2 regions of the Anoxybacillus sp. MB8 genome follow, and region 2 is predicted to be linked to the other one. Evidence: a T-box and tRNA genes for the amino acid it is inferred to sense, from the RefSeq annotation. Region 2 holds a T-box; the other holds one or more tRNA genes.

Region 1 (16,330 bases), on a different contig from region 2:
TACAAATATAAGTGAAATACTGTTACAATAACTTATGCGCAAACAAATAAGCTTGTATAGGTCATTTTGCTACGATGGAGGTGCGATGAATGGAGCAAGTGCAAAAAATATACGGTCGTGTCGTTGAAAAAATTATCGAAGGTGAATGGCTTGTTACAGTTGGTGTCAGTTTGTTTAAAATGATAGTGATCATTCTCTTAGCATCAATTTTGCTGAAGGTTGTCAAATTAACGATCGCAAAGTTTTTTGCTGTTCGGCAAAAAGCACCGATTCGATTATCTGAACGAAGAGAAGCAACATTGATGCGCTTATTAAACAATATGGCTACGTATAGCATTTACTTTATTACGTTTATGATGATTTTAGACGCCTTTGGTGTCGATATTCGTGCTATTTTAGCTGGCGCTGGCATCGTTGGACTTGCTGTTGGTTTCGGAGCACAAAACCTTGTTCGCGATATTATTACCGGCTTTTTTATTATCCTTGAAGATCAGTTTGCGGTTGGAGACTATGTACGTATCGGGACATTTGAAGGACATGTAGAAGAAATTGGTTTACGTACGACGAAGCTGAAAAGTTTTACAGGTGAAGTGCATATTTTGCCGAATGGGACGATTACGCAAGTGACAAACTTTTCTTTAAATAATAGCGTGGCGGTTGTTGATGTAAGTATTGCTTATGAAGGTGATTTAGAAAAGGCGGAAGCTGTGATTCGCGAAGTGTTACAAGAAATGCCAAACAAATATGAAGATATTGTGAGCCCGCCAGAATTATTAGGCGTGCAAAATTTAGGACCGTCTGAAGTCGTCATGCGCATTACGTGTGAAACGAAGCCGATGCGTCATTGGCATATCGCGCGCGCCTTGCGAAAAGAAATTAAGCTTCGTTTGGACGAGCGTGGCATTGAAATTCCGTTTCCTCGTTTAGTTCTTTACAATCGTGAACAACAAGCGGAACGTGCTTAAACAACGGAAAGGAGTGTGCTATATTGAATAAAGAGTATGGCATGCATGATATCGTCGAAATGAAAAAGGCGCATCCTTGTGGGACAAATCGTTGGAAGATTATTCGAATGGGCATGGATATTCGCATCAAATGCGAAGGATGCGGTCATAGCGTTTTGTTACCACGGAAAGAATTCGAAAGAAAAATGAAAAAAGTGCTTGTCAAACATGAGGAATAGATGAAGAGAGGAGTATGATGATGGGTTTAACAGCAGGGATTGTTGGTCTTCCGAACGTCGGAAAATCAACGTTGTTTAATGCGATTACAAAAGCAGGTGCCGAATCTGCCAACTATCCGTTTTGTACGATCGAACCAAACGTGGGGATCGTTGAAGTGCCAGATGAGCGACTAAAAACGTTGACAAAACTATTTAATCCAAAACGTACAGTTCCAACAGTATTCGAATTTACAGATATTGCCGGGATTGTTAAAGGTGCTAGTAAAGGTGAGGGATTAGGAAATAAGTTTTTGTCGCATATTCGTCAAGTTGATGCGATTTGCCAAGTTGTGCGCTGTTTTGCTGATGAAAATATTACGCATGTGGCTGGAAAAGTCGATCCGATTGCCGATATTGAAACGATTAATTTAGAGCTTATTTTTGCTGACTTAGAAACCGTAGATAAGCGAATAGACCGCGTTGGAAAAATGGCTAAACAAAAAGATAAAGAAGCGGTATTCGAATACGACATTTTAAGTCGTTTAAAGGAAACGTTTGAAGCAGGAAAACCAGCTAGAACACTTTCGTTTACAGAAGAAGAAATGAAAGTCGTAAAGCAATTGCATTTATTAACGATTAAACCGATGTTGTACGTTGCGAACGTTGGTGAAGAAGATTTAGCTGATCCGAACAGCAATGAATACGTCCAACAAGTAAAAGCGTTCGCAAAAGAGGACAACGCAGAAGTGATCGTCGTTTGCGCTAAAGTCGAGGCGGAGATGGCAGAATTGGACGATGAAGAAAAAGAGATGTTTTTACAAGAACTCGGTATCGAACAATCTGGTTTAGACCAACTCATTCGCGCCTCATATAGCTTGCTTGGGTTAGCAACGTACTTTACAGCGGGTGAACAAGAAGTGCGCGCATGGACGTTCCGTAAAGGAATGAAGGCACCACAATGTGCAGGCATTATTCATTCTGATTTTGAACGAGGATTTATTCGAGCGGAAACGGTATCATACGAAGATTTAGTGGCGGCAGGATCGATGGCGGCTGCTCGTGAAGCTGGAAAAGTACGCTTGGAAGGCAAAGATTACGAAGTGCAAGATGGCGATATTATCCATTTCCGTTTTAATGTCTAATCTTGCACACGAAAGTTGTTCATGATATAATCAACAAATGTGAGTAATGATATATTGCTCCTTGCTCTATATAGAGCCGTGTAGACCAAAAGGAGGTGACTGTGATGAGAAAGTACGAAATTATGTACATTATCCGTCCAAACATGGAAGAAGAAGCGAGAAAAGCAGTTGTTGAGCGTTTTAATAACGTATTAACTGAAAATGGCGCAGAAATTACAAATGTAAAAGAATGGGGTAAGCGTCGTCTCGCTTATGAAATTGAAAAATTCCGTGACGGTTACTACATGATTTTAAACGTTGTTGCGAAACCAGCAGCGGTTCAAGAATTTGACCGTTTAGCACGCATCAGCGAAGATATCATTCGTCATATCGTCGTGAAGGAAGAAGAATAATTTCCTCATGAATAGGAGTGGTTCTGATGATTAATCGCGTAATTCTCGTCGGAAGACTGACGAAAGATCCAGAATTACGCTATACTCCAAATGGAGTTGCTGTTGCCACGTTTACGCTAGCGGTAAACCGAACATATACAAACCAACAAGGTGAACGTGAGACAGATTTTATTAACTGTATCGTTTGGCGCCGGCAAGCTGAAAATGTGGCGAACTATTTGAAAAAAGGTAGTTTAGCTGGAGTAGAAGGTCGAATTCAAACGAGATCATATGAAAACCAAGAAGGAAAAAAAGTGTATGTGACAGAGGTTGTCGCCGATAGCGTGCAGTTTTTAGAGCCGCGAGGTGGCGGTGAGCAACGTGGCATGGCATCAGGCAGCTATGGCGAGCCGTTTCCATTTGGATCAAATCAGAACCCGAACCAAGGACGTAGCAGTGGATTTAGTCGAATTGATGATGATCCATTTGCGAACGATGGACAACCAATCGACATATCGGATGATGATTTGCCGTTTTAATATACATGATCAACGAAAGGAGGATACACGATGGCAGGACGTAAAGGTGGACGCACAAAACGTCGTAAAGTTTGCTACTTTACAGCAAACGGAATTACACACATCGACTACAAAGATGTCGACACATTAAAGAAATTCATTTCTGAGCGCGGTAAAATTTTACCTCGTCGCGTAACAGGTACGAGCGCAAAATATCAACGTAAATTAACAATTGCGATCAAGCGTGCTCGTCAAATGGCTTTATTACCATACGTTGCGGGCGAATAAAAAGAAAAAGCAGTAAGGGGGACGGAGCCTTACTGCTTTTTGTTTTCAAGGAGGGAAAAAAGTGAAAAACGCGCGTGTATTAACAGAAGGAGCTGTGCAACTCGCCATTTTTACAGTGCTTCTTTTACTTAGTTTATATATGCCTGTATTCGGGATGGTTGCTACGTTTTTTTTAGCAATTCCATTTCTTTTATTTACGATGCGCCATACATATAAAAATGGCTTGTTTTTACTTGCTGCATCATTTATTCCATCCATTTGGTTCGGTTCACTTTTCTCTGTTCCGATGACGTTTATGTTTGCAAGTAGTGGAGTGGCCATGGGGCATGTATGGCGAAAACACGGTGGAAAATACGCCGTTTTGCTCGTTGGTACGCTCTCTTTTTTAGTCAGCATGATCATCATTTATGCGGGTTCTGTTTTATTTTTTGACATTCACATTGGTAAACAAATTGAAGAAATCATGCAACAATCGTTTCAAAGTGCACAAAACATATTAGAAAAAATCGGGCAACAAGCGAACGACCAATTTGAAAAAACGATGAAACAAACGATGGATGTTGTTATCGATTTGTTGCCGACGGCGTTCGTTTTTGCTGCCGCATGTTTTGCTTGGATTACTCAACAAGCTGCCTTGCCTATTTTAAAGCGATTAAATATGCCGATTGGCAACTGGCAACCGTTTCGGGAACTCGTTTTACCAAAAAGCTTATTGTGGTACTATTTAGCGACAATGCTTTTATTATTTTTTCCGATCGGGCACGATTCATTTCTTTACATTATACTCATCAACTTATTTCAAATTTTGCAGTTGCTTATGATGATCCAAGGGTTCTCGTTCATTTTTTATTGGACTCATCATAAACATATGGGACGTAAAGGGGCCATTGCCATTGTTGTTCTATCGCTATTTTTCCCTTTTTTACTTCACCTCGTGCGAATATTAGGTATAATTGATTTAGGATTTGATTTGCGAAAGAGGTTGAAAGATTAATGACGCAAGGAGCTGACGTTCATGTCCAGTTTGTATGAAAAGCAGAGGCATCGCTATCCCTTGTATGTTTTAATTGGTATTACGTTCATATTGCTTGTTATCGTGACGTACTTTGAATGGGTAATTGGGATAGTTGCTGCTGTGCTCCTTGGACCGACGTTATTTCACGTATTTCGATCGTATAAAGTCGCTCAAGAGGAAATTGAAGATTATATTTCTACCCTTTCTTACCGCATTAAAAAAGTTGGAGAAGAAGCGTTAATGGGTATGCCGATTGGCATCATGCTCATTAACGATGAGCTGGAAATTGAGTGGACAAACACTTTTCTATCTTCTTGTTTTGGAGTGGATACGTTAGTTGGCCAATCGTTATATGATGTTGCTGAGCAACTTGTTCCGTTAATGAAAAAAGAGGCAACCGAAGAAGTCATTACGTTACATGATCGAACGTTTAAAGTAATCATTCGGCGAGAAGAGCGGTTACTGTACTTTTTTGATATTACTGAACAAGCAGAACTAGAGAAAAAATACGAGCAAGAAAAAATCGTATTAGGAGTCATCTTTCTCGACAATTACGATGATGTAACGCAAGGAATGGACGATCAAACGAAAAGCCAGCTCAATAGTCAAGTGACGTCCATTTTAAACAGATGGGCGGGCGAATACGGGTTATTTTTAAAACGTACGTCGTCTGATCGATTTGTCGCTGTGTTAAATGAACATATTTTACAACAGCTAGAGAAAAATAAATTTTCTGTTTTAGATGAAGTGCGTGAGCAAACAGCGAAAAATCATGTGCCGTTAACGTTAAGTATCGGTATTGGAACAAATTCTCCTTCTTTGCCGGAATTAGGGACATTGGCTCAGTCTAGTTTAGATTTAGCGCTTGGACGTGGTGGCGATCAAGTAGCGATTAAACAACCGAATGGCAAAGTGAAATTTTACGGCGGGAAAACAAATCCAATGGAAAAACGGACAAGGGTTCGGGCCCGCGTCATATCACATGCGCTAAAAGAGCTCATTTTAGAAAGTGAACAAGTGTTTATTATGGGACATAAATATCCCGATATGGACGCCATTGGTGCTGCCATCGGTATTTTAAAAGTGGCTCAAATGAATCAAAAAGAAGCGTTTATTATTATTGATTCGAGCCGCATTGATTCTGGGGTACAACGGTTGCTTGAGGCGGTCAAAAAGCAGACGGAACTTTGGTCTCGCTTTATTTCCCCTGAACAAGCATTAGAGTTAGCGACAGAAGATACGTTGCTCGTTGTCGTCGATACACATAAACCTTCTCTTGTGATTGAAGAACGGCTATTGTTGCGACTAGATCGGGTTGTAGTCATTGATCATCATCGTCGCGGTGAAGAATTCATTCAAGATCCGATTCTCGTTTATATGGAACCGTATGCGTCATCAACGTCAGAGTTAGTGACGGAATTGCTAGAATATCAACCGAAACGTTCGAAGCTTTCTATGCTTGAGGCGACAGCTTTATTAGCTGGGATTGTCGTTGATACGAAAAGTTTTACGTTGCGCACAGGATCACGAACGTTTGATGCCGCTTCATATTTACGGGCGCAAGGGGCGGATACAACACTTGTCCAAAAATTGTTAAAAGAAAATATTGAGCATTACATTAAACGTGCTAAAATAATTGAGAACGCTATCATTGATGAGCACGGTTTTGCGATTGCGAAAGGAAATGTGAACGAAGCGTATGATCCTGTTTTAATCGCTCAAGCAGCCGATACGTTATTATCTTTGCATGGTGTTGTCGCTTCGTTTGTCATCTCGAAGCGAAACGATCAAACGATTGGAATTAGCGCTCGTTCATTGGGAGATGTCAACGTTCAGTTAATTATGGAAAAACTTGATGGCGGAGGCCATTTAACGAATGCGGCGACTCAGCTTACCAATGTAACGATTGACGAAGCCGAAAAACGATTGCGAGTAGCTATTCGAGAATATATTGAAGGAGGTAAAGAAACATGAAAGTGATCTTTTTAAAAGACGTGAAAGGAAAAGGAAAAAAAGGAGAAGTAAAAAACGTTGCAGATGGTTATGCGCAAAACTTTTTATTTAAACAAGGTCTTGCGATTGAAGCAACGCCGGCGAACTTAAAAGCGTTAGAAGCGCAAAAAAATAAACAAAAGAAAGAAGCGGAAGAAGAATTAGCCCGCGCAAAACAATTGAAAGAAAAAATCGATACATTAACTGTGGAATTGTTTGCGAAAGCTGGTGAGGGAGGTCGTTTATTCGGTTCGATCACAAGCAAACAAATTGCTGAAGCGCTCCAGCAACAACATGACATTAAGATTGATAAACGTAAAATTGAATTAGATGATGCGATTCGGGCGCTTGGATATACGAATGTACCGGTTAAGCTTCATCCAGAAGTGACTGCGACATTAAAAGTACATGTGCAAGAGCAAAAGTAATGAAATGTGATTTTATGCCGGATTTTTTCCGTGCATATAATCACATTTTTCTTATGAGAAAGGATGGTGAGCGTATATGAACGACGTATTTGCTGATCGACTCCCCCCACAAAATATTGAAGCTGAGCAAGCTGTGCTCGGAGCAATTTTATTGGAGCCATCGGCGCTCACAACCGCTTCAGAAATATTAATTCCCGAAGATTTTTATCGAGCTGCCCATCAAAAAATTTTCCGGACGATGTTGCAACTATCTGATCGTGGTGAACCAGTCGATTTAGTGACCGTTACATCAGAACTAGCAGATGCGAATGCCCTTGAAGAAATAGGGGGCGTTTCATATTTAACCGAGCTAGCGAATGCTGTTCCAACGGCGGCAAACGTACAATATTATGCGAAAATTGTAGAAGAAAAGTCCATTTTACGCCGTTTAATTCGTACAGCTACATCAATTGCCCAAGACGGCTACACGCGGGAAGATGAAGTAGAAGATGTGTTAAATGAAGCGGAGCGCAAAATCTTAGAAGTATCGCAACGAAAAAATACGAGCGGATTTCAAAATATAAAAGATGTGCTCGTTCAAGCATACGACAACATTGAAATGCTCCATAATCGCAAGGGGGAAATCACCGGAATTCCGACTGGATTTATTGAACTAGATCGGATGACGGCCGGGTTTCAACGAAGCGATTTTATTATTGTTGCTGCTCGTCCATCTGTCGGAAAAACTGCATTTGCATTAAATATTGCGCAAAATGTGGCGACGCGTACGGGTGAGAATGTGGCCATTTTCAGCTTAGAAATGGGTGCGCAACAGCTTGTGATGCGTATGCTTTGTGCAGAAGGAAACATTAACGCTCAAAATTTGCGGACGGGCAAACTCACACCGGAAGACTGGGGAAAGTTAACGATGGCGATGGGAAGCCTGTCAAATGCCGGGATTTTTATTGACGATACGCCGAACATTCGCGTAAGTGAAATTCGTGCCAAGTGTCGCCGCTTAAAACAAGAACAAGGACTTGGAATGGTATTAATCGATTACTTACAGCTTATTCAAGGAAGTGGACGAAACCGCGAAAATCGTCAACAAGAAGTATCGGAAATTTCTCGCTCGCTAAAAGCGTTAGCTCGTGAATTAGATGTTCCTGTCATCGCTTTATCTCAGCTTTCTCGAAGCGTAGAGCAGCGCCAAGATAAACGCCCGATGATGTCTGACTTGCGTGAATCGGGAAGTATTGAGCAAGATGCCGATATTGTCGCTTTTTTATATCGTGATGATTATTACGATAAAGAATCGGAAAACAAAAATATCATTGAAATTATTATTGCAAAACAACGGAACGGTCCGGTTGGTACTGTACAGCTTGCTTTTGTTAAAGAGTATAACAAGTTTGTCAACTTAGAGCGCCGCTTCGATGATGCAAACGTTCCGCCTGGGGCTTAATTGAATACGAATAAAAATGATAAAAACATATATAAATGTTCGGTTTTTTATTGATTTTTCGTAGTTGATTTGGTACACTTACTTTGTTTGGAATTGATGAAGCGGAGGTGCTCGCCATGTCTTCAGTTGTTGTTGTTGGAACACAATGGGGCGATGAAGGAAAGGGTAAAATTACAGACTTTTTATCACAACATGCAGAAGTGATTGCACGATATCAGGGTGGAAATAACGCCGGACATACGATTGTATTTAACGGCGAAAAGTATAAATTACATTTAATTCCTTCTGGCATTTTTTATAAAGATAAAATTTGTGTCATTGGAAACGGAATGGTTGTTGATCCGAAAGCGCTTGTGCAAGAATTAGCGTATTTACATGAGCGTGGTGTAAGCACGGAAAATTTACGCATTAGCAACCGCGCACATGTGATCTTGCCTTATCATTTAAAGCTGGATGAAGTAGAAGAAGAACGAAAAGGGGCTAATAAAATCGGAACGACGAAAAAAGGAATTGGCCCTGCTTATATGGATAAAGCGGCACGTGTCGGCATCCGCATCGCAGATTTGCTCGACCGTGAAGTATTTGAAGAAAAATTAGCCCGTAATTTAGCGGAGAAAAACGTACTTTTTGAAAAAGTGTACGGTGTTGAAGGATTTAAATTAGAACACATTCTTGATGAATATTATGAATATGGACAACAAATTGCGAAGTATGTTTGCGATACGTCTGTCGTATTAAACGATGCGCTTGATGAAGGACGTCGTGTTTTATTTGAAGGCGCCCAAGGCGTCATGTTAGATATTGACCAAGGAACGTATCCGTTTGTTACGTCATCTAACCCTGTGGCTGGTGGGGTAACGATTGGTGCAGGTGTTGGTCCAACAAAAATTAAACATGTTGTTGGTGTAGCTAAAGCATATACAACACGTGTCGGTGACGGTCCGTTTCCAACTGAGTTAAACAATGAAATTGGTGACCGCATTCGCGAAGTAGGCCGCGAGTATGGAACGACGACAGGGCGCCCACGTCGCGTCGGTTGGTTCGATAGCGTTGTTGTTCGCCATGCCCGCCGAGTTAGCGGGATTACAGATTTATCTTTAAACTCAATCGACGTATTAACAGGTATTGAGACGTTAAAAATTTGCGTCGCTTATCGATATAAAGGACAGATCATAGAAGAGTTTCCGGCAAGCTTAAAAGTGCTAGCGGAATGCGAACCTGTATATGAAGAATTGCCAGGGTGGACAGAAGATATTACTGGCGTAAAAAGCTTAGACGAACTTCCAACTAATGCCCGCCGTTACGTTGAGCGCATTTCGCAATTGACAGGTATTCCGCTTTCTATTTTCTCTGTCGGACCAGACCGTTCTCAAACGAATGTTGTCCGTAACGTATATGCATAAGAAAAAACGTCGATGACTCGTTCGTCGACGTTTTTTTAAAAAAACTATTGTCTTTTTACTAATTATATAATAGAATAATAGATGTCTGTTAGAATACGGTTCCGTGGTGTAGTGGTTAACATGCCTGCCTGTCACGCAGGAGATCGCGGGTTCGAATCCCGTCGGAACCGCCATTTTTTTATTAGCACGCTCGAATGGACTTCATTGATCAGGCACCAGCGTACCGCTCGAGTCGCATCTTGAGTAAGCAAATGGAGAGCGGGACGAAGGACGTTTTGTTTTCGAATAAATAAAGGGTGAAGCTATAATCAATATGGCTCGGTAGCTCAGTCGGTAGAGCAAAGGACTGAAAATCCTTGTGTCGGCGGTTCGATTCCGTCCCGAGCCACTTGTAAGCATAGATACATATATGTGTCTATGCTTTTTTATTTTATAATAGTGACATGGTACACTATATGTAAATACGCCTTTTTGGGGGAGTGAACATAAATGGAGAAAAAAATTTTAGTTGTTGATGATGAAAAGCCGATTGCTGACATTTTGCAATTTAATTTAAGAAAAGAAGGATATGACGTATATTGTGCGTACGACGGTGTGGAGGCGTTACAAAAAGTAGAAGATATTCAACCGGATTTAATTTTATTAGATATTATGCTTCCGCAAAAAGATGGTATGGAAGTATGCCGCGAAATTCGTAAAAAATACGATATGCCGATCATTATGTTGACAGCAAAAGATTCTGAAATTGATAAAGTGCTTGGACTAGAGCTCGGTGCGGACGATTATGTAACGAAGCCATTTAGCACGCGCGAGTTGTTGGCACGCGTGAAAGCTAATTTGCGTCGCCATCAACAAAGCCAAGAACAAGATGTAAAAGAAATGAGCGAAATAAAAATTGGTTCGCTTACCATTCATCCAGACGCTTATATTGTATCTAAACGGGGAGAGGAAATTGAATTAACTCATCGCGAGTTTGAACTTCTTCACTATTTAGCGAAACATATCGGTCAAGTGATGACACGTGAACATTTACTTCAAACGGTATGGGGATACGATTATTTTGGCGATGTGCGTACCGTTGATGTAACCGTTCGACGTTTGCGTGAAAAAATCGAGGACAACCCTTCGCATCCAACGTGGATTGTGACAAGACGAGGGGTAGGATATTATTTACGAAATCCGGAACAGGAGTAACCGCATGAAAAAAGTAAGTATATTCCAATCGATTCACGTGAAATTTGCCTTGATTTATATTTTGCTTATTTTAATCGCAATGCAAATTATCGGGGCTTATTTCGTGCGTCAATTAGAGGCACAACTCGTTGAAAACTTTAAAAACTCGTTAAATGAGCGCGTGATTTTGCTCGCTTACAATATTGAACAAGAAATGAATAAAGAACGCGATAAAAAAAGTCCTACAATCGAAGAAGAGATTCGCGCAATTTTACAAGATTTCGTGTCACAAGATATTTCTGAAGTGCGCGTTATTGATAATAAAAGTAAAGTATTAGGAACATCGAATCCATACAATCAAAATATTGTCGGAAAACGGACGACAGATTTACTAATTAAACGAACGTTAGTTGCAGGCGAAATGACGGAAAAAATGCTTGTTGATCCGAAAACAGGGCACCGCATGTATATTTCCTCGACCCCAATTAAAGTAAAGAACGAAATGAAAGGGGCTATTTATGTTATCGCCTCGATGGAAAATGTTTTTGCACAAATGAGGCAAATTAATAACATTTTAGCGACTGGAACAGGAATCGCTTTAGTCATTACAGCGTTGTTAGGCATTTTACTAGCGCAAACGATTACTCGTCCCATTTCAGATATGCGTAAACAAGCATTAGCGATGGCAAAAGGTAATTTTTCACGAAAAGTAAAAGTATACGGGTATGATGAAATTGGACAGCTTGCGCTCAGTTTTAACAACTTAACGAAAAAATTGCAAGAAGCGCAAGCGACGACCGAAGGAGAGCGTCGTAAGTTAGAATCGGTATTGACGCATATGACAGATGGTGTGATCGCCACAGATAGAAAAGGGAGAATTATTTTAATTAATGATGCGGCGCTAAACATTTTAAATGTTTCACGTGAAACAGTGTTGTCTGCCCCTATTGTGAGCGTATTAGGATTAGACGAACAATACACATTTGAAACGCTGCTGGAAGAGCGTGAAACGTTAATTTTAGATTTTAGTACAGAAGAAGAAATGTACATTTTACGCGCTTCTTTATCTGTTATTCAAAAAGAAAAAGGGTTTGTAAACGGGTTAATCGTTGTGTTGCACGATATTACAGAACATGAAAAAATTGATCGCGATCGTCGCGAGTTTGTCGCTAATGTTTCGCACGAGCTACGGACGCCGTTAACGACCATGCGCAGTTATTTAGAAGCGCTTGCGGACGGAGCATGGCGCGATGAGGAAATTGCTCCGCGATTTATTGAAGTGACACAAAATGAAACAGAGCGAATGATTCGTCTCGTCAACGATTTGTTGCAGCTTTCTAAGCTTGACAGCAAAGACTACAAATTGAAAAAGACGCGCGTTCATTTTATTCCATATTTTCATAAAGTGATCGATCGATTTGAACTAACGAAAAAAGAAAACGTTTCGTTCGTTCGAGACTTTCCTGATGAAAAAATCTTTGTTCATATGGATGAAGATAAAATTACACAAGTGCTTGATAACATTATTTCTAACGCCTTAAAATACTCTCCGCAAGGAGGAAAAATTACGTTTCGTGTGAAGAAAAAAGAGGATCATATCGAAGTAAGTGTGAAAGATGAAGGAGTCGGTATTCCTAAATCGGATTTATCGAAAATTTTTGAGCGTTTTTACCGTGTCGACAAGGCGCGCTCACGGAAGCTCGGTGGAACAGGGCTAGGTCTTGCGATTGCAAAAGAAGTTGTCGTCGCACATGGTGGGCGTATTTGGGCTGAAAGTCAAGAACGGAAAGGGACAACGATTTACTTTACTTTGCCGATTGAACAACAGAAAAAAGGATGAAAACGATGAAATACGAAACGATGAAATCGATTGTATTGACGATTCTTGTATGTACGAGCGTTTTTTTAACGTGGAGCTTATGGACGTATCAGCCGAAATATGACTTCATTGAAAACGCAAAATACATTCAAAACGTCCCTGTCAGCAATGTTGCGGTCGATTATGGTACAGTCGTTCAGCCGCGTTATATTTTTATTCATAAAGATGCACAACATTACGGGATGACGCATCATTCAGACATTTATAAATTTATGAAGGAAATGAAAAATTGGACGTTCGATCATTTTGAAAATATATCAGACACAGTAAAAAAAGAACAATTTCTTTCGTTTATCCATGGGAAAGGAAAAATAGAAATTATTTATCCAGACGACATACCGATTGAAATGTATCATACGATTTTTCAAATAGATGATACAGATGTTGAAAAAGTTCGCTTTGATCGCATCATTATTCCAATGAATGAAAACGAAGAAGAAATTCACGTATATTTCGTATCTGTCAATGAAAAGCGTATATATAAAGCGGTCGCTCAAGATGTGTCGATAGAGAATTTGAAACAAACATATTATGCGCGCGCAGAGCGTTATACACCATTTTTATCGTACGACATCAGTGAAACAAAATCGCTATTTTTACCAGCTCGTCCACTCGTATTAAACCGATTGCAATACTATATGGACGAATTAAGCGCAGATCGTTTTAAAGATGCGCTATTTACAGATCCGAGTTTTGTGAAAAAAGATGTGCTCAACTTCGGAGAAGAATATACAGATGGTTCGCGGTTAATGGATGTCGATTTATCTAAAAAGTTACTATTGTATGTCAATCCAGCGGCTCGTGGCGAAACACAAACGTTTGATCCAACGATCTTGCAAAAAAGCATCGACTTTGTCAACGATCACGGCGGTTGGACGGATACGTATTATTTTGATCGCTTAGACGAAAACGGTAGAAAAGTAACTTTTCGTTTGTTTGCCAATGGTTATCCTGTATTTAATCGTTACGGTATGGCAGAAATTATACAAATATGGGGAGAAAATGAGATTATCAATTACCAACGCCCACTATTTACATTAGCTATTCCCGATCGGGTGAGCTTGCCAATTACACTTTCGTCTGGATATGAAGTCATTGATCAGTTGAAACAACAAAAAAATATTCAACATGAGTTAATTGATGATATTGCCATCGGTTATGAGCTCATTCGTGATTCGGAGCGGGAAAATATCGTCATGTTAGAACCAGCTTGGTACTGTTTATATAACGGAACATGGCGGAAAATTGTGATGACGACAGATGAACGAAGAGGGGATATCATTGGATTGGAGTAAAACGAAAACGATTTTTATTATTACATTTCTCATTCTCGATATATTTTTAGGGTACCAATTTATTCAGAAAAAAAATAGTAGCCAGCTTGATGTCATTTTAGAAGCGACAATTGAAGAACAACTTGAAGCAGATGGTATTACATATGTCGATTTGCCAAAAGAGATCACGAAAGCGACATATGTCAGTGGGAAAAGTAAAACGTTTACGGAAGAAGAAGTTAAAAATTTGCCAAACCAACAAGTAGAAGCAGCAAATGAAACGGTTTTGCAAGCTCATTTTATTAAACCTGTTCCATTGCAAGACCCGAAAGACGGTTATCGTTTAACAGAGTTTTTAAGGCAAAATATCATTGCGGGTGATCAATATACGTTTTGGAAGTATGACGAAGATTTACAAGCGCTCATTTATTTTCAACAATATGAAGGAAAAACGATTTATAAAAACGTGAGCAGTATGTTGCTTATTTATGTGAACGATCAAAATGAAATGGTCGGTTACGAACAAACGTTGCTTGTTGATTTAGAAAAGAACGAGAAAAAACAAGAAATTTTGCCAGCGATTAAAGCATTAGAGACGTTGTATAAACGAAATCACTTAAAGCCTGGTGATCGCGTAACGAAAATCGATTTAGGTTATTATGCACTTGTCCAGTTTACGACTTCGCAAGTGTTAACACCGACATGGCATGTTGTTGTGAATGGAAAAACAGATTATTATGTCAATGCATTTGAAGGACAAGTGATTAGCGATGAAAATAAAGTGTTGGAGTGAATGAGATGAGGTTTAGCGTTTTGGCAAGTGGCAGTACAGGTAACGCCTTTTACGTAGAAACGGAACGTGAACGGTTACTTGTTGATGCAGGATTAAGCGGTAAACAATTAGAGCAACTATTTGCTCATATTGATCGCCGTCTTCAAGATGTAACAGGTGTTTTAGTGACGCATGAACATAGCGATCATATTAAAGGTTTAGGCGTCATTGCTCGGAAGTACCGCCTTCCGATTTATGCGAATGAAAAAACGTGGAAAGCGATGGATGGACTCATTGGTGACATTCCATCTGAACAAAAATTTATTTTCCCAACGGGTGCTGTTCGCACGTTTGGAGATATGGATGTTGAGTCATTTGGCGTGTCGCACGATGCCGCCGAGCCTATGTTTTATGTGTTTCATTACGAGGGAAAAAAGTTAGCGCTTATTACAGATACAGGGTATGTTAGCGAGCGCATGAAAGGTGTCATTTGTCATGCGGATGTATTTGTATTTGAAAGCAACCATGATGTAGAAATGTTACGTATGGGAAAATACCCATGGAACATTAAGCGACGTATTTTAAGTGATGTCGGACACGTATCTAACGAAGATGCAGGTCTCGCCTTAGCGGACGTGATCGGTGATAAAACAAGGCGCATTTATTTAGCTCATTTAAGCCAAGATAACAATATGAAAGAATTAGCGCGAATGACAGTTGCTCAGACGCTTGAGAAAAAAGGGATGATCGTCGGAGAATCTTTTCAACTATATGATACGGATCCGGTTCGTCCGACAGCGCTCGTTTCCGTATAAATTTCACCGTTTTTTCACCAACATGACGTATGTATATTGTTAGATGATGAGCGAAAAAACAGGTTATAATGGAAAATGGGTCAATATTTGAGATAGAAAGGACGGGTGAAAAATGGGCTATTATGATGATCATTATGAACATGTTCGTCAAAAACAAAAAGGGAACCGCGGAGGCACGTTTTTGGCGGGATTAGTCGGGGCGATTTTAGGGGGAATGCTTGTCATCGTCGCTATTCCTTCGCTAGTAAAATGGGACGTGTTACCTTATTCACTTGAACAAACGGAAGAAAAACAGACGACGGTAACAGAGCAGCCAAAAGTAGATAAAAGTGTAGCAGTAGATGTCGTCACTCAAGTAACGAAAGCTGTAAACAAAGTATCTAATGCGGTTGTCGGCATTGTAAATATTCAAGAAGCAAGTTTTTGGTCAGAAGGCGGGGAAGCTGGAACAGGTTCCGGTGTTATTTATAAAAAAGAAGGGAATAAGGCATATATCGTCACTAACCATCACGTCGTTGAAGGTGCGAGCCGTGTCGAAGTGAGCTTAAGCGACGGAACAAAAGTGCCAGCTCGTCTTCTTGGAAGTGATGTATGGACCGATTTAGCAGTATTAGAAATCGATGCGAAACATGTCACAAACGTAGCTGAATTCGGTAA
Region 2 (16,330 bases):
CGAAAGAAATTCGCATCATGGGATGAAGAGGGTGTGTTGCGAGAACTCACAAGTGCCATCGGTACGCTAGAACATGAGGAGAAGGAAAAGCAACTCGAGGCGCTTGTTCGTCGAATCGAGGAGATGCCAGGATGTTTGCGTGACTATCGCATATGGCTGAAGGAAAAAGGGATCGACACGACAAACATGAGAGCGATGGGGAGTGCGGAAGGAACGATGCATGTGTTTGCGAAACGAAGTAAAAACGGTCGAAGTTGGAAAGATGCAGGGATTGAAGCAATGTTGCGAGCGATCGCCGCGATAAAAGATACGTTACTCATTCGGACACGCCGTGGGGTGATGTATGGCGTGGAAGAACGAGAAGAAACGAAACGAGAAACGATCGTGAAAAAGGCAATGAAACGCGTCTCATCTCGAATGAAGGAAGTGATTCGGGACAACATTCCGTATTTCCGTCAGTCTTCAGGAACACCGATTTACGAGGTATTACAAGCATTGAAAGGTTTTTAAAAACACAGATATAGGCACATACCTACAGGATAAGAGAGGATAAAAGCGCTTACATGAAACAAGCCTATAAAACCATATATAACCAATAAAATCGGTCGAGAAAAAAATCTCCCACAAAGTCTTGACTCAAACGATCAATTGACATCAGTTGACAATGTGTTTTGATATATGGTATATATGTTAGAGTAAAAGTAAATACTTGTTTGAACACAAGCAGAAGCACCCGCTTCTCACCTGATCGACGCCGCATGGCTGTTAGCAGGTTTCATGACAAAGAAATGTTGTGAGCGAGACGTGTGGGTGTATTATGCCCACACGTTTTTTGTTATGTGCGTTCTGCTTTAACAAACAAGTTTGAAAAAACCGTGGAGGTGGCTAGTTATTAGCAAAGATTTTATTATTAATGAAAACATTCGGGCACGTGAAGTTCGTTTAGTCGATCCAAATGGCGAGCAGCTTGGGATTAAGACGAAGCAAGAAGCGTTAGAAATTGCAGCGCGTTTAAATTTAGATTTAGTGATGGTTGCGCCAAATGCGAAACCGCCAGTATGCCGCATTATGGACTATGGCAAATTCCGCTTCGAGCAACAAAAGAAAGAAAAAGAAGCGCGCAAAAAGCAAAAAGTAATTAACGTAAAAGAAATTCGCTTAAGCCCAACGATCGAAGAACATGACTTCAACACAAAATTGCGCAACGCACGGAAGTTCCTTGAAAAAGGAGATAAAGTAAAAGCGACGATTCGCTTTAAAGGACGTGCGATTACGCATAAAGAAATTGGTCAGCGCGTGCTTGATCGATTTGCTGAGGCGTGCGCGGATATTGGTACGGTTGAGACGGCTCCGAAAATGGACGGCCGCAGCATGTTTTTAGTGCTAGCACCGAAAAACGACAAATAACAAAAGGGAGGAACACCTTATGCCAAAAATGAAAACTCACAAAGGCTCAGCGAAGCGTTTCAAAAAGACAGGAACAGGTCAATTAAAACGTTCACACGCATTCACTAGCCACTTATTTGCAAACAAAACACAAAAACAAAAGCGTAAACTTCGTAAAGCAACGCTTGTATCAAAAGGCGATTTCAAACGCATTCGTCAATTGTTAGATAACGTAAAATAATTTTAGGAGGGAAATGTTATGCCACGTGTAAAAGGCGGTACAGTCACACGCAGACGTCGTAAAAAAATTCTTAAACTTGCAAAAGGATATTTCGGTTCAAAACATCGTTTATATAAAGTTGCAAATCAACAAGTAATGAAATCGTTAATGTATGCGTATCGCGATCGTCGCCAACGCAAACGCGACTTCCGCAAACTTTGGATTACGCGCATTAACGCTGCAGCGCGCATGAACGGTCTTTCTTACAGCCGTTTAATGCACGGATTAAAGCTTGCAGGAATCGAAGTAAACCGCAAAATGCTTGCTGATTTAGCAGTAAACGATGCAGCAGCATTCACACAACTTGCCAACATCGCAAAAGAAAACTTAAACAAATAATAAAGGAAATGACCATTCTCCCTTGAGGGGATGGTCATTTTTTATAAGAGGGGGAGAAAAAATGGATATAAAAAAATTATTTTCTATGCAACGGCAATTAGATGAGCGAATTGAAACGGAGCGTGGTTTGCGCGGTGAACGTTTAGTGGAGCGCAAGTTGTTAGCTCTTCTTGTTGAAATTGGAGAACTTGCGAACGAAACGCGTTGCTTTAAATTTTGGAGTTCGAAGCCGAAAGCGGCAGAAGAAACAATTTTAGAGGAATATGTAGACGGCCTTCATTTTATTTTATCGCTCGGGCTTGATCTTTCGCTTCATGAGCATGTAAAATGGCCGCATGTGCAAGAAAGTCATCCGCTCGTTGAACAGTTTTTACACGTATTTGAAGCCGTTCAGACGTTTCGCGAAAAGATGGATGAACAAGCATACGATCAATTAGTGTATGCGTATGCACAGCTCGGTCATGCGCTTCAATTTAATGCTGAACAAATTGAGAGAGCGTATGTCGCAAAAAACGAAGTGAACCATGAGCGACAAAGTCACAATTATTAACAACTGTCAAAATGTTTAGTATAATGAATGTTGTACATAGAGAGGAGTGACATACGTGAAGAAATTAGATGAAACGTTAACGATGTTGAAAGCGTTAACGGATGCAAAAGGTGTTCCGGGCAATGAACGGGAAGTACGTGAAGTAATGAAATCGTACATCGCTCCATATGCAGATGAAGTCACGACGGATCGTCTCGGTAGCTTAATTGCAAAAAAAGTAGGAAAAGAAAACGGACCAAAAGTGATGATTGCGGGTCACTTAGATGAAGTCGGTTTTATGGTCACCCAAATTGATGAAAAAGGTTTTATTCGTTTCCAACCGCTTGGCGGGTGGTGGGGCCAAGTGATGCTCGCTCAACGCGTGACAATCGTCACAAAACAAGGTGATATTACAGGCATCATCGGCTCAAAACCGCCACATATTTTACCTGCTGAAGCGCGAAGAAAACCGGTGGAAATAAAAGATATGTTTATCGACATCGGAGCTTCTAGCCGTGACGAAGCGCTTGCTTGGGGCGTGCGCCCTGGCGATGCGATTGTGCCATATTTTGAATTTACAGTGATGAACAATGAAAAAATGTTGCTTGCGAAAGCATGGGATAACCGCATCGGTTGTGCGATTGCGATCGATGTGTTGAAACAATTAAAAGACGTCGAGCATCCAAACGTTGTATACGGCGTTGGCACAGTACAAGAAGAAGTCGGCTTGCGCGGTGCACGAACATCTGCTTTTGCGATTGAACCAGATATTGCATTTGCGGTTGATGTTGGTATCGCGGGCGATACGCCGGGCGTGTCAGAAAAAGAGGCGATGGGGAAACTTGGCGCTGGCCCGCATATCGTTTTATACGATGCAACGCTCGTTTCACATAAAGGATTGCGCGAATTTGTCATTCATGTTGCGGAAGAAATGAACATTCCATATCGCTTTGATGTGATGCCAGGTGGCGGAACAGACGCAGGTGCGATCCATATGACAATGCGTGGCGTTCCAGCATTGACAATCTCCATCCCAACACGGTACATTCACTCCCATGCAGCGCTTCTTCATCGTGATGACTACGAACAAACAGTAAAACTATTAGTCGAAGTCATTAAGCGACTGGATGAAGAGAAAGTAAAAGAAATTACGTTTGATTAAAAATAGCCTTCGCATGGAAGGCTATTTTTTTACTGCTTCTTCTAATGTGGCAAGCATCGATTGTTTTTGTTCATCTGTTGCATGATTCCATAATGCTTCAAACAAGACACCAAGACCAGGCAAATATTTTTCTTCCCCTTGTTGAATCGCATCGACGATCGTATGTTCTAACTGGTCTTTTGAGCTGTTTGCGACGTTTGCCATCACGGCACCACGTAAGTTGAAGTCCATTGTTTTCACTCCATTCTTTATGTATTGCGTACGTAGTTTTTGCTATAATGGTAACTACTATTCATTAAAAGAGGAGAGAGAAAGATGGAAAAAGCAACATTTGCTGGAGGTTGTTTTTGGTGCATGGTCACTCCGTTTGAAGAGCTTGATGGCATTTATGGCATCGTTTCTGGATACACCGGCGGTGATGTGGAAAATCCGACATATGAACAAGTGAAAACAGGGACGACAGGGCATTATGAAGCGGTGCAAATTACGTTTGATCCGAGTGTGTTTCCGTACGAAAAATTGTTAGAGTTATATTGGTGTCAAATTGATCCGACGGATGATGGCGGGCAATTTCATGACCGCGGTCCGCAATATCGAACAGCTATTTTTTATCATAATGAGCGACAAAAAACATTAGCGGAGCAATCGAAAAAACAACTAGAAGAAAGTGGACGTTTTTCCAAACCGATTGTCACCAAAATCTTACCTGCGACAACGTTTTATCCAGCAGAAGACTATCATCAAAATTACCATAAAAAAAATCCGAAGCACTATAAAGAAGACCGTGCTGCTTCAGGTCGCGATGAATTTATTGCGAAACATTGGGGGAACAACGAGTGAAACGAATTGAATCACCGAAAAATGAGCGAGTGAAGCAATGGAAAAAACTTTTAACGAAAAAAGAGCGCGACAAAACCGGGCTGTTTCTCATTGAAGGATTTCATTTAGTAGAAGAGGCGGTCAAAAGTGGTGTTCATATCGAAGAACTGATTGTTGCGGAGCATGCGGTCATCCCAGCAAGCTGGGACATTGCCCATATTCCGATGACGATCGTGACCGATGATGTGATGAAAGCAATTAGCGACACGGAAACACCGCAAGGCATCGCAGCGGTATGCAAACAATTGCATTGGAACGTCGACGATGTGCAAACAGCATTGTTCATTGATGCCGTTCAAGATCCAGGGAATGTAGGGACGATCATTCGCACCGCAGATGCCGCAGGAGTAGACGTCGTTGTTGTTGGTGAAGGGAGCGCAGACGTATACAATGCAAAAGTCATTCGTGCGACGCAAGGCTCACTGTTTCATTTTCCTGTTATAAAAGGAGACATCGGACAATGGATGGCTCGCTTTCAAAATGAACATATTCCGATTTATGGCACATCGCTTCAAAATGGGGTAGACTATCGTTCTGTCGCTCCTTCGTCATCATTTGCATTAATTGTTGGCAATGAAGGAAGCGGAGTGAGTGAGCAATGGCTAAAACAGACGACAGCGAATTTATATGTGCCGATTTATGGAAAAGCGGAATCATTAAACGTCGCCATTGCGACAGGCATTTTACTGTATCATTTACAGAAAAAATAAACGTATGTTTGCATGATTACCTTGCACCTGATGGCACATTTGCTTATAATAAATGAAGAATTTCATGATGAAAAGACGATGATCGAGAAGAGTAGCTTGCCGATCGCCATTCAGGGAGAAAACGCCATAGACTGCGAGCGTTTTTATGGTAGAAGCAAGTGAATTCACCTCGGGAGTTGGCGCTTGGACCATTTTGCACATGCAAAATGTAAAGGCGTTCCGGTGGAAGCCGTTATCTGAATGAAGTGAGCTATGCGAACGGCATAGCTAACAAGGGTGGTACCGCGAGTGCACTCGTCCCTTATGTGAGGGGCGAGTTTTTTTTATTTATATAGATCAGAGGAGGGTTTTTATGAAGGAGCGGTTACAACAGCTTCAACAAGAAGCACTTGAAAAAATTGAACAGGCAAACGATTTAAAAGCGCTCAATGACGTGCGCGTCGCATATCTCGGCAAAAAAGGCCCAATTACAGAAGTGCTGCGCGGCATGGGGGCATTGTCTCCTGAAGAGCGTCCTGTGATGGGAGCGCTTGTGAACGAAGTGCGCGAAGCGATTCAAACAGCGCTTGAAGCAAAGCAAACAACGCTTGAACAAGCAGAAGTCGAGAAAAAACTAGCAGCGGAAGCGATTGATGTGACACTTCCAGGACGCCCGATTAGACGCGGGAATCATCATCCGTTGACGCGCGTTATTGAAGAAATTGAAGATTTATTTATCGGCATGGGCTATACGATTGCCGAAGGACCGGAAGTCGAAAAAGACTATTACAACTTTGAAGCGCTCAATTTGCCAAAAGGTCATCCTGCGCGCGATATGCAAGATTCCTTTTATATTACAGAGGAAATTTTATTGCGTACGCATACGTCACCTGTGCAAGCGCGCACGATGGAAAAGCATCAAGGACGCGGTCCGGTAAAAATCATTTGCCCAGGAAAAGTGTATCGCCGCGACAACGACGATGCGACACATTCGCATCAATTTACGCAAATTGAAGGGCTTGTCGTTGATGAACATATTCGCATGAGCGACCTAAAAGGAACGTTGCGCGAGTTTGCTCGCAAAATGTTTGGTGAAGACCGCGACATTCGTTTCCGCCCGAGCTTTTTCCCATTTACTGAGCCGTCGGTCGAAGTTGATGTGTCATGTTTTAATTGCGGCGGACACGGATGCGGAGTATGTAAAGGTACTGGCTGGATTGAAATTTTAGGTGCTGGGATGGTTCATCCGAACGTGCTGGAGATGGCAGGATTTGATTCAAAAAAATATACAGGCTTTGCGTTCGGGATGGGGCCAGAGCGTATTGCGATGTTGAAGTACGGCATTGATGATATTCGTCATTTTTATCAAAACGATGTTCGTTTCTTGCAACAATTTCATCGGGTGTAAAAGGAGGTTGGCATGATGTTTGTTTCATATAAATGGCTACAACAATATGTTGATTTAACAAATATTACGGCAAAAGAATTGGCTGATCGCATCACAAAAGCAGGCATTGAAGTGGAAAGTGTTGAGGTGCGCAATAAAGGAATACAAGGTGTCGTCATCGGACATGTACTTGAGCGCGAACAACATCCGAATGCTGATAAATTAAGCAAATGTTTCGTTGATATCGGTGAAGGAGAGCCGGTGCAAATTATTTGTGGGGCACCGAACGTCGCAAAAGGACAAAAGGTTGCCGTTGCGAAAGTTGGTGCGGTATTGCCTGGCAATTTCAAAATTAAACGCGCCAAATTGCGCGGTGAGGAATCGAACGGCATGATTTGTTCGTTACAAGAACTTGGCGTGGAATCAAAATTAGTGCCGAAAGAATACGCTGATGGCATTTTCGTTTTCCCAAGCGATGCACCGGTCGGAGCTGATGCGTTAGAACTACTTTACTTGGATGACGAAGTGTTAGAACTTAGTTTAACCCCAAACCGTGCCGATTGTTTAAGTATGATTGGCGTTGCTTATGAAGTAGCGGCTATTTTAGGACGGAGCGTGAAGTTGCCGGCAATCGAACTTCACGAAAACAGCGAAAGCGTTTATGATTACATTTCCGTACGCGTCGACGCGCCAGAAGACAATCCGTTATATGCGGGACGTATTGTGAAAAACGTGAAAATTGGTCCATCTCCGCTTTGGATGCAAGCGCGTTTAATGGCAGCCGGCATTCGACCGCATAATAACGTCGTTGATATTACGAACTATATTTTACTTGAGTACGGCCAGCCGCTTCATGCGTTTGATTACGACCGCCTCGGTTCAAAAGAAATTGTCGTTCGCCGCGCGAAAGCAGGTGAAACGATTGTGACGCTCGACGATGTAGAGCGGACGCTGACAGAAGAGCATCTTGTCATTACAAACGGCAAAGAGCCTGTCGCTTTAGCCGGTGTGATGGGCGGCGCGAACTCGGAAGTAAAAAATGACACAACGACCGTGTTTATTGAATCCGCGTATTTCGCAAGCTCGATTGTTCGCCAAGCGGTCAAAGATCATGGGTTGCGCAGCGAGTCGAGCACACGTTTTGAAAAAGGCATCGACCCAGCGCGGACAAAAGAAGCGCTTGACCGCGCGGCGATGTTAATGGCGGAATATGCTGGCGGTGAAGTCGTTGGCGGCGTGGTGGAAGTGAACACACTGCAACGAAAAGAGGTCGTTGTCACGATTACACTAGACCGTATCAATAACGTGCTTGGCACAACCATTACGAAAGAAGAAGTGGCAGGCATTTTAACGAACTTGCAATTTACGTTCACAGAAGATAACGGAACGTTTACGATTGCTGTTCCATCGCGCCGCCGCGATATTGCGATTGAAGAAGACATCATTGAAGAAGTGGCGCGTCTTTATGGCTATGACAACTTGCCAGCAACTCTTCCAGTCGGGGAAGCAAACCCAGGCAAGCTCACACCATACCAAGCAAAGCGTCGTAAAGTACGCCGTTATTTAGAAGATGCGGGCTTGTTCCAAGCAATTACGTACTCGCTCACAAACGAGGCGAAAGCGACGATGTTTGCGCTTGAAACGGCGGAACCGATCCGTCTTGCTCTTCCAATGAGTGAAGAACGAAGCGTCTTACGGCAAAGTTTAGTGCCACACTTGCTAGAAGCTGCAAGCTACAACCGCGCTCGCCAAGTCGAAAACGTAGCGCTATACGAAATCGGTTCGGTATATTTAGCAACGAATGCAAACGAGTTGCCAAACGAAAAAGAGCGGTTAGCCGGCGTCTTGACAGGAGTATGGCATGCGCATGTATGGCAAGGAGAGAAAAAAGCGGTCGACTTCTACGTTGCAAAAGGCATTTTAGACGGTTTATTTGCGCTGCTAGGATTAGAGAACCGCGTGGAATACAAGCAAGCCAAACGCGAGCACCTTCACCCAGGGCGTACAGCAGAAATTTTATTAGATCATAAGACAATCGGTTTTGTCGGTCAGCTTCATCCGGTCGTACAAAAAGAATTTGATTTAAAAGAAACGTATGTGTTTGAACTGGACATTGAAGCGTTACTGAAAGCGGAAGTAGATGACATTCGCTATACAGCGATTCCGCGCTTCCCATCCATTACGCGCGATATTGCGCTCGTCGTCGATGAGCATATTGTTGCGGGTGAGTTGCAAAAAGCAATTATTGCCGCGGGCGGAGAACTATTAAAAGACGTATCGATTTTCGACGTCTATAAAGGAGACCGCCTTCCTGAAGGCAAAAAATCAATTGCCTTTGCACTCCGTTACTACGACCCAGCGCGGACATTAACAGATGAAGAAGTAACAAACGTTCATGAACAAGTGATCAAAGCGGTCGAACAACAATTCGGCGCCACATTGCGCGGATAAAACGAATCCCCCATCTGATGCATAAGCATAGGATGGGGGTTTTTATGTCCTCATCGAATGGATGAGGGCGTTTTTGGCTAGTCCGCCAAAATTGGCGGGGTTCCGACACAAGTTGGCGGTGAAAGAGAGAGAAAATGGAGGTATAATGAGGTTGAATAGGTAAAATATATAAGGATGGTTAAAATGGAGTTTCTATACCTAATTACTCTACCGATAATTGGTTCTTTGTGGTTTTTAAATTTCACGATTTTTTTTAAAAGATTAAACAGCAATGGAAATACACGCAATCAAACAATATTAGGTGTTCTGTTAACCTTTATTTTTATTTTTGTATTTGCGTACGGTTACTTGGCAACACATTACTGAATAGTTACTTTTAATTCATTAACCCGTGGTGTTAGTTGAAGCAACACGGGAATTTTATTGAAATTTTTTAATATATTTTTACGATTGAATTAAAAAACAGAACCATATCATCGATCCCTTCATCATTGACTGTTTTGTATTTCATAGTTATATTATTAAATAGTTAAACAGTTGAACTATTTTGACAGGAGGCATGAAGTGTTGGAGAGAAGCATACAACAATTGATTGAGCGCTATTTGTCCGTTTCGTTTCTCGTGAATAAACGAGGGGCGGCGCTGATGAAATGTGAGTTAGATGATGTGACGCCCGATCAATATTATTTATTGCGCTACATATATAAGCGAGGAGTGTGCACATCAACGGAATTGGCGGACGTGTTTGCGGTGAATAAAAGCGCCATTACTGCGATGACAAATCGTCTTGTTGAAAAAGGAATGATTGAACGAGGGAGAGGGGGAGACGACCGTCGTGTTATTGCGCTTTCGCTGACGGAAAAGGGAAGGAAATGGCTTGAAGAAACAGAACAAAACGTGTATGAACTTGTGGAAGCAATTATGACGAAACTTTCACATGAAGAAATTGAACAGTTTATTCAAACGTATGAAAAGCTAGCGATGATTTTACAAGAAATGGGGGAAAGCAAATGAAAGCGATCATTCGCGGAAAGTGGGCCGTTTTGCTTCTTTGGATGTTAGCAGCCGTCGTACTGATGATGACTGCACCGAATATGGGGGAACTTGTGCGCGAAAAGGGGCAAATTACCGTTCCAGACGGCTACTCGTCTTCGCTTGCTAGCGAGCTACTAAAAGAAGTACAAAAACAAGAAAAGAAAGAAGGGGAAATGAGCGCTGTTCTCGTATTTCATCGAAAAGATCGCTTGCAAGATGAAGATTGGAAAGAAATCGAGAAAGCTGTAGAGCAACTGAAGGCGAAAAAAGAATCGCTCGGTTTAATGCAAATCGTTTCGCCACTTGATGATCGCACGCTAAAAGAAAAGCTCGTTTCAAAAGATGAAACAACGGCACTCATTTCGCTTCAATTAGAACGAAACAAACGTACAGCAAAAGAAATAAGCACAGCGCTTTATGAGGCGATCGAGCATATTGATGTGCCGCACTATTACACAGGTAGTTGGATGATTGATGAAGATGTTGTACAAAGTTCACAAGAAGGGTTGAAAAAAACAGAAGGCATTACTGTTGTTTTTATTTTAGTTGTGTTATTTCTCGTATTCCGTTCGCTCGTCGCTCCATTTGTGCCGTTGTTAACGGTCGGATTGACGTATGTTGTGTCGCAATCGATTGTCGCTTTTCTCGTCGACCGCGTCGATTTTCCGCTTTCTACATTTACCCAAACGTTTTTAGTCGCCGTTTTATTCGGGATTGGCACAGACTATTGCATTTTATTGCTTAGCCGTTTTAAAGAAGAACTAGCGAAACGAGAAGACCGGACAGAAGCGATTATTGCGACATATAAAACAGCAGGAAAAACGGTTATTTTTAGCGGATTGGCGGTGATGATCGGCTTCGCATCGATTGGATTATCGACGTTTAAATTGTATCAGTCCGCCTCCGCCGTTGCGGTTGGTGTCGTTGTGTTACTTGTTGCGCTTGTTACGCTTGTGCCGTTTTTTATGACTACACTTGGCGAAAAGCTGTTTTGGCCAATGAAAGGTGCACTTGAACATAAGCCGAGCAAATTATGGGATGTGGCAGGTCGCTTTTCTTTCGCACGACCACTATGGGCGCTCGTGATCGTAGCTATCATTACGTTGCCGATTTTATTTACGTATGACAGCAAACTTTCTTTTAACTCGATGGCGGAAATTGGAGATCGTTATCCTTCCGTCAAAGCGTTCAACATCATTTCTTCTCACTTTAGCGAAGGGGAAGCGATGCCTACGAAAATCGTCATGAAAAACGACGAAGCGATGAATGACGAGCAATATTACTACTTAATTGAAAAAATTAGCCGTGAAGTTGTAAATATTGATGGTGTGGACGCTGTTCGTTCGGTGACGCGCCCACTTGGAGAGCCGATCGATCAATTGTTTGTGACAAAGCAAGCGGAACAGTTAAAAGATGGATTAGGAAAAGGAGCAGACGGCATCGGACAAATTCGTTCCGGTTTAAGCGAAGCGAGCAGTGAAATGGCCAAGTCAGCCCCGAAACTAGAGCAGGCAACGGGCGGCATTCGTGAACTCGTCAACGGAACGACGAAGTTGAAAACGGGAATGAACGATTTACAACAAGCATTGAAGCAATTAGAAGATGGCGTGCGAAGTGGAGCGCTCGGTGCGGCTGATTTAGAAAAAGGATTGCAGACGATACAAATGAATATGAAAAAGCTGCATGATGGAGCGAATGAGTTACGAAACGGATATGAGCAAGCAACGAGCGGATTGCGTCAACTAAGCGAACAATATAAACAAATGGAAGCAGGACTTACTGCGATTGCCAAACAATTGCCTCTTCTTTCTCAGTCGCTGAATCGTATGGAAGAACGGCATGCGAGTTTGCGTGAAGACGCGGAGTATGCACATGTGAAGCAAGCGATTGAGCAAATCAGTGTGCAAATGAATACACTCTCTTATACGTTTGTTCAAGTGAATGATGCGCTACAACGAATTCAACTCGGTTTGCAACAAGCGAATGAATCGTTTGCGACAGTAACAAATGGACAACAGGCGCTCGTGAATGGAATGGATGAAGTCATCGTTGGACTCGGAAAGCTTCGATTAGGATTAGAGCAAGCGGCAGATGGCCAAGGACAAATTGTTCAACGACTGCCAGAAGTGACAAATGGACTAGCGAAAGTAAATGAAGGACAACAGCAATTGCTTACAGGTTTTTCACAACTCAATGGTCAAATGGATCAACTCATCTCGGGATTAAATCAAAGCGTCGATGGATTGCGACAAGTAGAAAATGGACTACAGTCTGCAAAGCAGTACGTTTCTGACTTAGCGAATGCACCAGATGAAGAAATGGCAGGGTGGTATATGCCGCCACAATTGTTAACGAGCGAGGAATTTGCTCAAGCAAAGGAAGCGTATATGTCGAAAGACGGAAAAGTAGTGACGTTCGACGTTGTTTTTTCGTCCAATCCATATGAAACAGAAACGATGGAAAAAATCGCAGAAGTGAAAGAAGCGATCGCTCGGGCAGTGAACGGTACGAAACTTGAACATGCGAAAGTAGGCGTTGGTGGCGTGACAAGCATATACTCAGATTTACGCGACGTTTCTGCCGACGATTATGCGCGCACGTCATTATTTATGCTTATAGGGATTGCGATTATTTTAATTGTTCTCCTTCGTTCGTTCATTATGCCGGCGTACTTAATGTTATCGCTTATTTTAACGTATTATACGTCGATGGCATTCACCGAACTTGTATTTGTCAATATGCTTGGATATGAAGGAGTGAACTGGGCTGTTCCGTTTTTTGCGTTCGTTATTTTAATGGCGCTTGGCATTGACTATAGCATTTTCTTAATGGATCGCTTTAATGAATATCGCGACAAAACTGTTCAAGAAGCGATGCTTGAAGCGATGCGTCACATGGGAACAGTCATTATTTCCGCAGCGGTCATTTTAGGAGGAACGTTTGCGGCGATGTATCCATCAGGTGTGCTATCATTATTGCAAATTGCGACGATTATTTTAACAGGCCTTTTCTTATATGCGCTGATCGTTTTGCCGTTATTTATTCCGGTGATGGCGAAAACGTTTGGACGGGCGAATTGGTGGCCATTTATGAAGTAAGAGCGGGTGTCGATGCCCGCTTTTTTTGTGATATAATGTAAAAAATAGTTTCTGCAGTGAAACGAAGTGAGAAAAATGAATATGTCTGAACTAAACGATTGGATTTTTTCACGCAAAGGAAATGTGGAACGAGATATGTTACATCGTTGAAGAAACAACAAAAGCATGACTTTTGTTGTTGGGTAGCTGTCAACCTGCCCGGATGCAACCCAAAATGAAGGAAGGAGGATGCTGTCCGCTTGCACTTCTGGGGAGTTGCAAGCCCACGATTTTAGTCGTTGGGTAGTTGATATATCTGCAAGTCGTGGTAAGATAAAAGGTAGAATTTTGCCGAAACGGGAGATCGGATGAATGGGGGAAACGGTTTGAAGGAGCAGCAAAAAACGCGCATTACAGTAGATATATACGGGCAACAATATTCGATCGTCGGAACAGAAAGTTCAAGTCACATTCGTCTCGTTGCGTCAATTGTTGATGACAAAATGCGTGAAATTAGTGCGAAAAATCCGACGCTTGATACGAGTAAGCTCGCCGTACTAACGGCTGTCAATATCGTTCATGAATATATTAAACTAAAAGATGAATACGATCGTCTTTTGCGAAAAATGAATAAAGAAAAGGATGATGACAGCGATGATTGATTTGCTCATTTGTTTCATCCTTCTCATGGGTCTAATGATTGGATTGAAACGAGGATTTATTTTGCAATTTATTCATATGACAGGTTTTTTTATCGCGTTTATCGTTGCGTATAAATATTACGACCAACTAGCGCCACGGCTGAAGTTGTGGGTGCCGTATCCGAGCTTCGGCGATGGTGAGGCGATGAAATTGCTCATTGAAAGCACCAATTTAGATGAAGCATATTATCGTGCGATTGCCTTTGCTGTTTTGTTTTTTGTTACGAAAATCGTGATGCAAGTGATCGGTTCAATGTTAGACTTCGTCGCACAGTTGCCGCTTTTAAAAAGCGTAAACTGTTGGGCAGGCGGGGCGCTTGGATTTATGGAAGTGTATTTGCTTTTATTCGTGCTTTTATACGTGAGTGCCCTTGTTCCTGTGGCTGCGATTCAACAACCGCTCCACGACTCATTTATCGCTAGTTTAATCGTCAAGCATACACCGATTTTATCCGACTTTGTGAAGCATATGCTCGTGCAATATATGGCGTAAAAACTTCTCCGTTTGAGAGAAGTTTTTTCGTCGAAAGGAAGGGAATAAAATGGAAAAAAGTAAAAAAGAAGCGATTCGTTTGCTTGAAACAATCGCTTTATATATGGAGATCAAAGGAGAAAATCCGTTTAAAGTGTCCGCCTTTCGCAAAGCAGCTTCAGCGTTAGAACGGGATGAACGTGCCTTAACAGATATTGCTGATTTTACATCGATTGCAGGCATTGGGAAAGGAACAGCAGCCGTTTTACAACAATGGTTACAGACAGGAACGAGCGATGTGCTTGAACAGTTAAAAAAAGAAATTCCTGAAGGATTGTTTCCGCTTTTAAAATTGCCGGGACTTGGCGGGAAAAAAATTGCTAAGCTGTATCATGAGTTACGCGTGACCGATATCGAAACATTAAAAGAGGCATGTTTAGCTCAACGCGTGCGACAATTAAGCGGTTTTGGCGCAAAAACAGAAGAAAACATTTTAGCTGCGCTCGCTAATCTCCATGCGCGCCCTGAGCGGTTGCCGATTGCGTTTATGCTTGAAGTGGCTTTAGATGTCGAACGTCAGCTTGCGAAGATGGAAGGGATTGTTCAGCTTTCGCGGGCGGGCAGTTTGCGCCGTGTATGCGAGACGATAAAAGATTTAGATTTTATTATTGCAACAAACGATGATTCGCTTGTTCGTGAGCAGTTGTTGCAACTTGAACATATTCATGACGTTGTTGCAAACGGTGAAACGAAAGTATCGTTGCAGTTAACGTATGAGTATGTTGTCAATGTTGATTTCCGCATCGTTTCTCCTGAACATTTTGCTACGACGCTTCATCATTTTACTGGTTCAAAAGATCATAATGTGCGCATGCGTCAGTTAGCGAAAGAACGTGGTGAAAAAATTAGCGAGTACGGCGTCGAGCATATACAAACAGGTGAAGTGAAAACATTTGCGACAGAAGAGCAATTTTTTGCTCATTTTCATTTGCCGTTTATTCCTCCAGAACTGCGTGAAAGTGGACAAGAAGTCGATGCATATGATGGGACGCCGCTCCTTTCTTTATCCGATATACGCGGCGATTTACATATGCATACGACATGGAGCGACGGTGCGTTTTCGATTCAACAAATGGCGGAAGCATGCCGTAAAAAAGGGTATCGTTATATGGCGATTACCGATCATTCGCAGTTTTTAAAAGTAGCAAATGGGTTAACTGTCGAACGATTAAAACGGCAACAAGAAGAAATTGCTCGCCTGAACGAACAATACGATGACTTTGTTATTTTATCTGGCATTGAAATGGATATTTTACCAGATGGAACGTTAGATTTTTCTGATGATATATTACAAACTGTTGATTTTGTTATCGCTTCCATTCATTCCGCTTTTTCACAACCAGAAGAAACGATAATGAAACGTCTAAAAGAAGCGCTAATGAATCCATACGTTCATATGATTGCTCATCCGACTGGACGGTTAATTGGCGAGCGAAGCGGATACGCTGTAAACATAGAACAATTGTTACAGCTTGCGAAAGAAACAAATACGGTGCTAGAACTAAATGCTAATCCACATCGCCTCGATTTAACGTACACCTATTTACAAAAAGCGCAACAGCTTGGTGTCAAAATTGCGATTAACACGGATGCACACAATATTCGTATGTTGGATGATATGGAACTCGGTGTTGCATTCGCACGTAAAGGGTGGATTCGCAAAGAAACGGTCATAAATACATGGGATGTCGACCAACTCATGTCTTTTTTGCGAAAATAAACAGCAGGAGGGTTACTTTGTGCACGTAAAAACGTTACACATTGTTGAGTTTGATAAAGTAAAAGCACAACTTGCGGAATATGCGTCTTCCTCGTTAGGAAAAGAAAAAGTTGTGGCGCTTATGCCGTCATCATCTGTTGAGGAAGTTGTGCGTTGGCAAGAA

The links. The T-box of region 2 lies ahead of pheS (phenylalanine--tRNA ligase subunit alpha). A T-box ahead of a tRNA ligase gene usually reads a tRNA of that ligase, here a tRNA-Phe.
Region 1: it encodes a tRNA-Phe, which carries the amino acid that the T-box ahead of pheS (phenylalanine--tRNA ligase subunit alpha) is inferred to sense. The anticodon was not compared.

Annotation. Positions count from the first base shown of each region.
Region 1 is NZ_RXXX01000009.1:33,681-50,010, reverse strand. It holds gene EKC99_RS05300 (mechanosensitive ion channel family protein) at 90-965, shown strand; gene EKC99_RS05295 (DUF951 domain-containing protein) at 1,007-1,183, shown strand; gene ychF (redox-regulated ATPase YchF) at 1,204-2,304, shown strand; gene rpsF (30S ribosomal protein S6) at 2,409-2,696, shown strand; gene ssb (single-stranded DNA-binding protein) at 2,723-3,214, shown strand; gene rpsR (30S ribosomal protein S18) at 3,245-3,481, shown strand; gene EKC99_RS05270 (YybS family protein) at 3,543-4,475, shown strand; gene EKC99_RS05265 (DHH family phosphoesterase) at 4,497-6,470, shown strand; gene rplI (50S ribosomal protein L9) at 6,467-6,916, shown strand; gene dnaB (replicative DNA helicase) at 6,993-8,357, shown strand; gene EKC99_RS05250 (adenylosuccinate synthase) at 8,474-9,760, shown strand; tRNA gene EKC99_RS05245 (tRNA-Asp) at 9,858-9,933, shown strand; tRNA gene EKC99_RS05240 (tRNA-Phe) at 10,076-10,148, shown strand; gene yycF (response regulator YycF) at 10,250-10,954, shown strand; gene walK (cell wall metabolism sensor histidine kinase WalK) at 10,959-12,773, shown strand; gene EKC99_RS05225 (YycH family regulatory protein) at 12,779-14,107, shown strand; gene EKC99_RS05220 (two-component system regulatory protein YycI) at 14,094-14,879, shown strand; gene EKC99_RS05215 (MBL fold metallo-hydrolase) at 14,885-15,673, shown strand; gene EKC99_RS05210 (S1C family serine protease) at 15,786-16,330, shown strand, end outside.
Region 2 is NZ_RXXX01000003.1:84-16,413, forward strand. It holds partial or broken gene EKC99_RS01705 (UPF0236 family transposase-like protein) at 1-510, shown strand, start outside; ribosomal protein L20 leader region at 716-839, shown strand; gene infC (translation initiation factor IF-3) at 865-1,407, shown strand; gene rpmI (50S ribosomal protein L35) at 1,427-1,627, shown strand; gene rplT (50S ribosomal protein L20) at 1,646-2,005, shown strand; gene EKC99_RS01725 (dUTP diphosphatase) at 2,067-2,555, shown strand; gene EKC99_RS01730 (M42 family metallopeptidase) at 2,611-3,696, shown strand; gene sspI (small acid-soluble spore protein SspI) at 3,718-3,927, opposite strand; gene msrA (peptide-methionine (S)-S-oxide reductase MsrA) at 4,012-4,536, shown strand; gene EKC99_RS01745 (TrmH family RNA methyltransferase) at 4,533-5,285, shown strand; T-box leader at 5,355-5,590, shown strand; gene pheS (phenylalanine--tRNA ligase subunit alpha) at 5,638-6,672, shown strand; gene pheT (phenylalanine--tRNA ligase subunit beta) at 6,688-9,102, shown strand; gene EKC99_RS01760 (MarR family winged helix-turn-helix transcriptional regulator) at 9,670-10,116, shown strand; gene EKC99_RS01765 (efflux RND transporter permease subunit) at 10,113-13,235, shown strand; gene zapA (cell division protein ZapA) at 13,601-13,876, shown strand; gene EKC99_RS01775 (CvpA family protein) at 13,869-14,408, shown strand; gene polX (DNA polymerase/3'-5' exonuclease PolX) at 14,458-16,167, shown strand; gene EKC99_RS01785 (endonuclease MutS2) at 16,187-16,330, shown strand, end outside.